DNA from 3 places in the Sinomonas sp. RB5 genome. Region 2 is predicted to be linked to each of the others. Evidence: riboswitches for the same ligand, from Rfam matches in the RefSeq annotation. Region 2 holds a riboswitch; each other region holds the start of a gene.
The links. A riboswitch is a leader RNA that binds a small molecule or an ion and turns the genes downstream of it on or off. The one in region 2 is predicted to bind S-adenosylmethionine.

Region 1 (3,265 bases), on a different contig from region 2:
TCGAGAACGACGGCGCGGCGGCCGACGGCGCGCAGCCTCGCCTCGGGACGGGCGGCGGCATCGCCGGGATGCGTGAGCGGGCCGCCCTCTACGGCGGCACCCTCCGCGCGGGCCCGCGGGCCGGGGGAGGATGGGTCGTGGAGACCGAGCTGCAGGTGGACGAGCAGCACTGGGCGGAGGGGGACGCATGAGCGAGACGGAGCACCACCACGGCGAGGGGCCCTTGAGGCTCCTGCTCGTCGACGACCAGCCGCTGCTTCGGATGGGCTTCCGGCTCGTCCTCGAGTCCGAGGACGGGATCGAGGTGGTCGGCGAGGCCGGCAACGGCGCCGAGGCCGTGAAGCTGACCGAGTCGCTGCGCCCCGACGTGGTGCTCATGGACGTGCGGATGCCGGTCATGGACGGCATCGAGGCCACACGGCGCATCGCCGCCGCCCACAGCCCTGCCCGGGTCATCATCCTGACCACCTTCGATCTCGACGAGTACGCGTTCTCCGGCCTCCAGGCCGGCGCCTCGGCGTTCCTGCTCAAGGATGTGGCGCCCGCCGAACTCGTCCAGGCCGTGCGGCTCGTGGCCAGCGGGGACGCCGTCGTGAGTCCCCGCGTGACCCAGCGGCTCCTCGAGACCTACGTCCGCAGCGCCGGCGCGCCCGCCCGGGGCAACGGCGGCGCCGCCCCGGACCCCCTGCTCAAGGAGCTGACGCCGCGCGAGCTCGAGGTCCTGCGGGCCATCTGCGAGGGCCTGAGCAACGCGGAGATCGCGCACCGGTTCTTCCTCTCCGAGGCCACCGTGAAGAGCCACGTGCGCCGGATCCTGACCAAGCTGCACCTGCGCGACCGGGTGCAGGCGGTCGTGTACGGGTACGAGACGGGGCTCATCATCCCGAGCAACCCCGACTACTGAGCCCCCTCCGTCTGGAAGTCACCTCCTGAAGGTCACCTCCTGAGAGTCACGTCCTGGAAGTCAGGTCCAGCGGGTCGCTCCCGCAGGAGCTGACCTTCAGGAGGTGACCTTCAGGAGCTGACCTTCAGGAGGCGGGGCGGGGCGAGTGTGAACCTCCGTGACGGGTGCGTTTCGTCAGGCGGGGCGCCCACCGGCAGACTGGGCGAAGAATCAAGAGTTCCGGCATCAAGCCCTGGCTTGCCGGACGGCAACCCTCCGGCTGTAGTGGGGTGCCCCAGGTGAGGATTCGACGGCGCGCGGGCCCCCGGCGCCGTAAGTATGGCGCCTGAGCGAGCCTCGCGCCGCGACCCGAAGAGGACCTGTATGGCCACCCTCCTGAGAACCGAGCCGGGACTCGGCACCGCCCTGCGCGCCAAGCGCCGCATCCTCGCCTCGGCGTTCGTCGGCACCACCATCGAGTGGTACGACTTCTACCTCTACGGCACGGCCTCGGCCCTCGTGTTCAACAAGCAGTTCTTCCCCGACGCGAGCCCGCTCGTGGGCGTCCTGGCCTCGTTCGCCACCTACGCGGTCGGGTTCATCGCGCGGCCCCTCGGCGGCGTCATCTCCGGCCACCTCGGGGACCGGATCGGCCGCAAGGCCCTGCTCGTGGCCTCCCTGCTGACCATGGGCATCGCCTCCACCCTCATCGGCGTCCTGCCGAACTATGCCTCCATCGGCATCCTCGCCGTGGTGGGACTCGTGGGACTCCGGCTCATCCAGGGCCTCTCCGCCGGCGCCGAGTGGGGCGGCTCCGCGCTGCTCTCCGTCGAGCACGCCCCGGCCGGCCGGCGCGGACTCTTCGGCTCGTTCACGCAGGTGGGCTCGGCGGCCGGCATGCTCCTGGCCACCGGCGCGTACGCGCTCACGCAGGGGTTCCTCACCCCTGAGCAGTTCCAGTCGTTCGGGTGGCGGCTGCCGTTCCTCCTCTCCGGCGTCCTCGTCCTGATCGGCCTGTGGATCCGCCTGGGCGTGACCGACGCAGAGGAGTTCACGGCGGTCAAGGATGCCGCGCGCACCGTGGCCCGGCCCGTGGCGCGCGTGCTGCGCGAGCACCCGCGCGGAATCCTCGTGACCATCGGCATGCGGCTCGTCCAGCCCGCCATCTACACGCTCATGACCGTGTACATCCTCGGGTACCTCAAGGACCGCCGCCACGACACCACCTCGGGCCTGGCCGCGATCCTCATCGTCTCCGCCATCGGGCTGCTCTCGGGTCCGTTCTGGGGCTGGCTCTCCGACCGGATCGGGCGCCGGCGCATCGCCGTCGCGGCCTCCGTGGGCGTGGTGGTGCTCATCTGGCCGTTCTTCTGGTTCCTCGACCATGGAAGCCTGGCCTTCCTCCCGCTCGTGCTCCTCGTCGGGATGAACATCCTCCATGACGCGATCTACGGCCCCCAGGCCGCTTGGTTCGCCGAGCAGTTCCCCACCGAGCTGCGCTATTCGGGAGTCTCGTTCGGCTACCAGGTCGGCACCGTGCTCTCCGCGGCGGTCACCCCGCTCGTCGCCGCGGCCCTGCTCCAGGCCGGGGGCGGGGCGCCGTGGCTCGTGTGCGGCTGGTTCGCCGTGCTCGGCGTCCTCACCACGGCGGCGGCCCTCGCCGCCAAGGACCCGGTCGGCCTCCGCGCCGCCCAGCCGGCCACCGCGGAGGGCGGAGCGGGCGCCTGAGGCGCCGCCCGCCGTCGTCCGCCCCCCCCAAGTCCCCGCCCACGGAACCCGAATCCGGAAGGAACCCCGTGACCAAGCCCCTGCTGCTGAACGCGTTCGAGATGCTCGTGCCGGTGCACCAGTCGCCGGGCCTGTGGCGACACCCCGACTCGCAGGCCCACCGCTTCGCGGAGCTGGGCTACTGGACCGGGCTCGCCAAGGCCCTCGAGGACGGCGGCTTCCACGGGATCTTCTTCGCGGACGTGCTCGGCCAGTACGACGTCTACGGCGGCAGCGCCGACGCGGCCGTCCGCGGCGGGGTCCAGTACCCGGCCCTCGACCCGCTGCTGATCGTGTCCGCCCTCGCGGCGGCCACCGAGCGGCTCGGCTTCGGCGTCACCGCCTCCGTCACCTACGACCACCCCTACCTCCTGGCCCGCCGGTTCGGCACGCTGGACCACCTCACGGGCGGCCGGCTCGCGTGGAACATCGTCACCTCCTACCAGGAGTCGGCCGCGCGGAACCTCGGCCTCGACACCCAGGTGCCGCACGATGAGCGCTACGATCGCGCCGAGGAATTCATGGACGTGGTCTACAAGCTGTGGGAGGGCTCGGTGGACGACGGCGCGCTGGTCGCCGACGCCGCCGCGAACCTCTTCGCGGACCCCGCCGGGG
Region 2 (3,265 bases):
GCCCGATGTTCGAGCGAAGCCACCGCCACGCCTCCGGGTTCACGGCCTCCCCGACGGTGCCGCACACCCGGACCGAGGAGAAGTCGTACTCCGCGGGCACTCCCTCCGGGAACCAGCCCATGAGCGAGCGCACGAGCGTGGGCGCGGTGTAGTAGCTCGTCACCCCGTAGCGCTGGATGATCTCGAAGTGCCGGCCCGGATGCGGCGTGTTCGGGGTGCCCTCGAAGATCACCTGCGTGACGCCGTTGGAGAGCGGCCCGTAGATCTCGTACGTGTGCGCCGTGACCCAGGCGAGGTCCGCGGTGCACCAGTGCACGTCCGCGTCCCGCAGTGCCGGGTCGGGGTGGGAGAACAGGTACTCGTGGCTCCAGGACGCCTGGGTGAGGTAGCCGCCGGTCGTGTGGACCAGGCCCTTGGGCTTCCCCGTGGTGCCGGAGGTGTACATGATGAACAGCGGCGTCTCGGCCTCGAACGCCTCGGCCTCGTGGACCTCGGGCTGAGCGTCGACGAGCTCGTGCCACCACACGTCGCGGCCCGGCGTCCACGCGATCTCCGAGCCCGTCCGGCGGATCACCAGGACGTGGTCGACGGCGTTGTCCCCGCCGGCCGCTCCGCCGCGCACCGCGGCGTCGGCGTTCTCCTTCACCGGCACGGCCTTGCCGCGGCGGTACTGGCCGTCCGTGGTGACGAGCAGCTTGGCCCCCGTGTCCTCGACGCGGAAGCGCAGCGCCTCGGCCGAGAAGCCGCCGAACACGAGCGAGTGCACCGCGCCGATCCGGGCGCATGCGAGCGTGATGACCACGGTCTCGACCAGCACGGGCAGGTAGATCACCACGCGGTCGCCCTGGCCGATCCCGAGCGCGAGCAGGGCGTTCGCGGCCTGGGAGACCCGGCGCTGCAGGTCGGCGTACGTGACGGTGACGCGGTCGCCCGGCTCGCCCTCGAAGTGCAGGGCCACCTTGTCCCCGCGCCCGGCGGCGACGTGGCGGTCGGCGCAGTTCACGGCCGCGTTCAGGCGCCCACCTTCGAACCAGCGGATCACGGGCGGTGTGTCGGTGGAGGGGTCCGCGGGGATCCACGTGTGGGCGGCGTCCCACGGCTCGGCCCACGTCAGGCGCCGCGCGGCGTCCTCCCAGAAGGCGATCCGCTCGGGATCGAGCTGGCTGGTGGCGGTCGTGGGGGGTTCGAGGACAGACGTCATGGCTCTCTCTCCATCGGTTCTGGCGGTAGCACCTGTGGTTCTGCGCAGAGGGTGGTCCTGTGCAGAGGGCCATGGTTGCTGCGGCGTCACGGAGCCAGATCTCTCGGCCGCTCGGGATGGTCACCTCACTGTTGCGCGCCGGATGCAAACCGGCCAAAAAAGGCGTGCAGGGTCGCGTAACAAAGTTCAATGTGACCTTCTGTGTCCCAGGCCACGGCTGGACGGTGGACGCCTCGGAGACGCTTTTCGTAGGGTGGAAGGCAGGATCAAGAGTCCCGGTGCGAAGCTCTGGCTGGCCGGGCGGCAACCCTCTCCCGTAGTGGGGTGCCCCAGATGAGGATCCGGCCGCGGTGGCCATCCGCGGCAAGTACGGCGCCCGGAACCGCGGGCGTCCGGCCGTTTCGCTGGAGGACTCATGACTGCCACCCCGCTCGACCTCGTGACCGGTGCCGACCTGCGCCGGGCCATGGGGTGCTGGGCCACGGGGATCGCCGTCATCACCACCTCGGACGGCGGCACCCTCGCGGGCCTCGTGAGCAATTCGTTCACGTCGATCAGCCTGGATCCGGCGCTCGTCTCGTGGGCGGTGGACAAGTCGTCGAGCTCGTTTGCGACATGGATCAACACCGACAACTACGCCGTGCACATCCTCTCCGAGTCCCGGCGGGACCTCGTGCAGCGGTTCGCGGCGAAGGGGACGGACAAGTTCGCCGGGCTGGACTGGGAGCCCGGCGTGGTGGGCTCGCCCGTCGTGGCCCCCGACGTCCCGCGTGTTGAGTGTCGCCTCTGGCAGCGGGTGGACGCGGGGGACCACGTCATCCTGATCGGCGAGGTTGTCAGCATCTCGGGCCAGGACGACTTCCGCCCCCTCACCAACCACGTGTACTGGGCAAAGTAGACCTACTGGCGCACAGCCACGCTGCCGGGGCCCCGGCTCCGCCTCAACGGAGGGGGCCCCGGCATGCTCCGTGCGCCCGACGTAACTCTGGACCCGACGTACTCTGGAGGGGTGTCCCCTGACATGCTCGGGCCGCTGCGGAAGCGGCTCCGCCTGACGTTCGCCGGCGAGTCCGAGACCATCCCCGCGTGGGAGACGGCCCTCGAGGGCGGCGACGACGCGGGCTTCTTCCCGCCCGACTCCGCCGTCTGGGCGGTGCACGGCTCCATGTCCACGATCGCCGCCGGAATCCGCGCGCTCCTCACCCAGGCGCTCCACCCCGGCGTGCTGGCGGGGGTGGTGGACCACTCCAACTACCGCGCGGACCCCCTCGGCCGCCTGGCCGGGACCATCCGCTGGATCTTCACGGTCACCTACGGCGACACCGCGGCCGCCCGCGCGGCCTGCGCGTGGGTGCGCGGCGTGCACGTGCCGGTGACCGGCACCTACGTCTCGCCGGGCGGCGCGCACGAGCAGTACTCCGCGAACGATCCGGCCCTCGCCGAGTGGGTGCACATCGCGTTCACCGACGCGTTCCTGCGCAGCTACGAGGCCTTCCACGGCCCGGTTCCCGGCGGCGCCGACCGCTACGTGGCCGAGTGGGCCACGGCCGGCGAGCTCATGGGCGTCGCGGACCCGCCCCGCACCGAGGCTGACCTCGCGGAGCGCATCCGGGCGTACGACGCCGCGGGGCAGCTCTCCGGCGGCCCCCGCGTCGACGAGGTGGTCGCCTTCATCCGGCGCCCGCCGCTGGACCCGCTCCTCAAGCCCGGCTACGCGCTGCTCTTCGGCGCGGTCCTCGACACGCTTCCGCCACGGCATCTGGAGCTCCTGGGGCTCTCGCGTCCGCGGCTCGGGCCCGTGCCGCTGCCGCTGGCGGGGGCCGCGAAGGCGACGCTCGCCGTCATCGGCCGGGCGCTGGGCCCGATGGCGCCGAGCGAGGCCGCCGCCCGGCGCCGCCTGGCCCGCCTCGGCGCGCTCTGAGTCCCCGCCCGCCCCCTCGCCCTTCCCCGCCCCGACGCGGGGTCACCTCTCAGCCGACGCGGGGTCACCTCTCGACAGACCCGGGGTCACCTCTCGACAGACCCGGGGTCACCTCTCAGCCGACGCGGGGCCTAGGTACTGAC
Region 3 (3,265 bases), on a different contig from region 2:
GCCCGACGGCGGGTGGTAGTCCGGCTTGTGGACGTCGCCGGCGTGCATGATGCGCGAGAGCCGGTGGACCCAGGGGATGCGCGTGTCGAGCTGGTTCCACACGAGCCCGGCGCGGCCGCCCGGACTGAGGAGGCGGGCCGCCTCGCGGGTCGCGGCCGCCGGGTCGAACCAGTGCCAGGCCTGGGCGGCGACCACCACGTCCGTGGAGGCGTCCGGCAGCCCGGTCCGCTCGGCGGGGGCAGCGACGCACGTGACCGAGGGGAGCCTGGCGGCGAGCTGGGCCAGCATGTCCGCGGACGGGTCCACGGCGGTCACGGCGAGGCCGCGGGCCACGAGCAGCTCGGTGAACTTGCCGGTGCCGGCCCCGAGATCGACCGCGGTGCGCGCGCCGTCCGGGACGATCCAGTCGGCCGCCTCCCTCGGGTAGCCGGGGCGGACCCGTTCGTAGTGCTCGCCGCCGGCGGAGAATGCCCCGGCGAGCTCGCGCCGCCGCGCGTCGTCGAATTTCGGCCCGCCGCGTCCCATCAGTTCCTTTCGAGGATTCCGGCTCCCCACTCTACGTCGGGCGCGGCCCCTAGGGCGTGCGGACGACGCCGCTCACTCGCCGAGGCTGCACGGCGCCGCCCCCGCGGTGCCCGGGGTGTTGGGCGCCCAGGCGGGGAACGGCCGGGTGTCCCGGGCAGGGACCCAGCGCCCGGCGTCGACGGCGTAGTCGATGCCCAGCCCGGCCTCGACGAGCTGGCTGACCGCTCCCACGAGCCGCTCGACGTCCTCGAGCCGCGAGCCGACGCCGAAGCTGGCCCGCAGGGAGCCCGCGGGCAGCCCGAGCCGGGTCAGGGCAGGATGGGCGCAGAATCGCCCGTCCCGCACGCCGATGCCGTGCTCTGCGGAGAGGTAGGCGGCCGCGAGGCCCGCGTCGTAGCCGGCAATCGAGAAGTTCACCACCCCGATCGCCGACGGCGCGTCGGCGAAGAGGCGGTGGACGCCGACGCCGTCGATCGCCTCCAGGCCGTCCACGAGCGCGGCGCGCAGCTGCTCCTCGTGGCGGGTCCACGCGACGGGGTCCAGGGCGCCGAGGACCTCGGCGGCGCGGGCGAGCGTCGCCGCGCCGAGGACGTTGGGGGAGCCGGCCTCGTGCCGGGCCGGCCCGGTGGCCCAGGCCACGGACTCGAGGCGGACCTCGCTGACGGCGCCGCCGCCGGCGAGGTGCGGCCGGCCGGCGTCGAGCCAGTCCGGCCGGCCCACGAGCACGCCGCTGCCGAAGGGGGCGTAGAGCTTGTGGCCCGAGAAGGCGACGTAGTCGATGCCCGTCGAGGCTCCGGGGTCCCCGGCCATGTCGATCCGGCGGTGCGGGGCCAGCTGGGCGGCGTCGACGAGGATCCTGGCCCCGTGGGCGTGGGCGAGGGCGGCGAGCTCGGCGAGGGGGAGGACCTCCCCGGTGACGTTGGAGGCCCCGGTCACGGCGAGGAGGCCCACCCCGCCGTGGGCGAGCTCTGCGCCGAGGCGCTCGAGCGTCTCGGCGACCGTGTCCGCGGCGACGACGCTGCGGTGCGCGCGGCCCTGCCAGGGCAGGAGGTTCGCGTGGTGCTCGATGTCCAGGTAGAGGACGTCGAGGCCGGGCGGGACGCAGCCGGCGAGCAGGTTGAGGGAGTCGGTGGTGTTGCGCGTGAACACGACCGCGTCGTCCGGCCTCGCCCCGACGAAGGCGCGCACGGTTCCGCGCGCGTTCTCGTAGACGCTCGTGCTGATCTGCGAGGCGTAGCCGGCGCCGCGGTGCACGCTCGCGTAGAAGGGCAGCACCTCGGTGAGGTGGTCGGCGACCTCGGCCAGCGCCGGGGCCGAGGCCGCGTAGTCGAGATTGGCGTACCGGACGCTCCCGCCGGTCACGAGCGGCGCGGCGAGGTCGGCGCCGACGACGGCGGCGAGTGGCTCGAGCGCGTCGGGGTACCGCGCGCTCAGCTCGGCAGCGTCGGCGGTGGGGGACAGGACAGTGCTCATCGGCGTTCCTCACAGGCGAGGGACCCTCGGGTCCGCGCTTGCCGCATCCGTTCCGGACCGGCCCGGTCGTCACCCGGGGCACCCCGCCGCGTCTGGGAGGGTTGCCGGCCAGCAAACCGGGGTTTCGCGCTGGCACTCGTGACCTTGGCAAAGACCCTAGGGCACGCGGGAGGGCCGCGCACGCCGGGCGGCGCGCAGCGGGTCAGTGTGACGAACGGTGACGGGGCGCGGGCCGGCTGCCGGGGCCCGCGTCAGCCCGGCAGGAGGTCGTCGCGGCCGGGGTTCAGCTTGCCGAGCACCTCGGAGTGCAGGATGCCGTTGGTCGCGAGCGCGTTGCCGCCCCACGGGCCGTCCTGCCCGTCCAGGGAGGTGAAGCGGCCCCCCGCCTCGGTGACGATGGGCACGAGGGCGGCCATGTCGTAGAGGGCGAGTTCGGGCTCTGTGGCGATGTCCACGGCGCCCTCGGCGACGAGGCAGTAGGACCAGAAGTCCCCGTAGGCGCGGGTCCGCCAGACCTCGTCGGTGAGGCCGAGGAAGTCCTCGAGGCTCCCGCGCTCCTTCCAGCCCGAGAGCGAGGAATAGGACAGCGACGCGTCCTGCAGCTTCGAGACGTCGGAGACCTTCAGCCGCGTGGCGGAGGCGAGGGAGCGCCCCGTGTAGGCGCCGGTGCCCTTGGCCGCCCACCACCGCCGGCCGAGGGCCGGGGCGCTCACCACGCCGACCACGATCTCGTCGCCGTCGGCCAGGGCGATCAGGGACGCCCACACGGGCACGCCGCGGACGAAGTTCTTGGTGCCGTCGATCGGGTCGATGATCCAGCGGCGGGAACCGTGGCCCGTGGTCCCGAACTCCTCGCCCACCACCGCGTCGCGGGGCCGGGAGCGGGAGAGCTGCCCGCGGATCGCCTCCTCGGCGGCGCGGTCGGCGTCGGTGACCGGGGTCAGGTCCGGCTTGGTCTCCACCTTCAGGTCGAGGGCCTTGAACCGCTCCATCGTCTGGGCGTCGACCGAGTCCGCCAGGACGTGGGCGAGGCGGAGGTCGTCGTTGTACGAGGTCTCGGTCACTGAGGTCATGGACCCCACGCTATCCCCTGGGGCGCGCGCCGGCCGCGAGGCACAGCCGAGACGGGAGCACAGCCTAGACGCCGAGTTCCTTCTCGTCCTGCGCTTCCTCCCGCGGGCCGGCCCCGAGGAGGCGGCGCAGCGACGCGAGGCGGGCCGGGCCGGCGTCGCCCGCGTGCCCGCCGGCGACCCACGCGTCGAGGCCG

Region 1: linked by a shared signal. The riboswitch ahead of ACVWWH_RS11515 (MFS transporter) and the one ahead of acs (acetate--CoA ligase) in region 2 are both predicted to bind S-adenosylmethionine.
Region 3: linked by a shared signal. The riboswitch ahead of ACVWWH_RS13755 (aminotransferase class V-fold PLP-dependent enzyme) and the one ahead of acs (acetate--CoA ligase) in region 2 are both predicted to bind S-adenosylmethionine.

Annotation. Positions count from the first base shown of each region.
Region 1 is NZ_JBSSGJ010000008.1:177,646-180,910, forward strand. It holds gene ACVWWH_RS11505 (sensor histidine kinase) at 1-191, shown strand, start outside; gene ACVWWH_RS11510 (response regulator) at 188-904, shown strand; SAM riboswitch class IV at 1,113-1,229, shown strand; gene ACVWWH_RS11515 (MFS transporter) at 1,268-2,611, shown strand; gene ACVWWH_RS11520 (LLM class flavin-dependent oxidoreductase) at 2,680-3,265, shown strand, end outside.
Region 2 is NZ_JBSSGJ010000013.1:83,000-86,264, reverse strand. It holds gene acs (acetate--CoA ligase) at 1-1,201, opposite strand, end outside; SAM riboswitch class I at 1,209-1,324, opposite strand; SAM riboswitch class IV at 1,466-1,577, shown strand; gene ACVWWH_RS14895 (flavin reductase family protein) at 1,617-2,099, shown strand; gene ACVWWH_RS14890 (oxygenase MpaB family protein) at 2,223-3,122, shown strand.
Region 3 is NZ_JBSSGJ010000011.1:122,030-125,294, reverse strand. It holds gene ACVWWH_RS13760 (class I SAM-dependent methyltransferase) at 1-525, opposite strand, end outside; gene ACVWWH_RS13755 (aminotransferase class V-fold PLP-dependent enzyme) at 598-1,998, opposite strand; SAM riboswitch class IV at 2,028-2,142, opposite strand; gene hisN (histidinol-phosphatase) at 2,250-3,071, opposite strand; gene rsgA (ribosome small subunit-dependent GTPase A) at 3,136-3,265, opposite strand, start outside.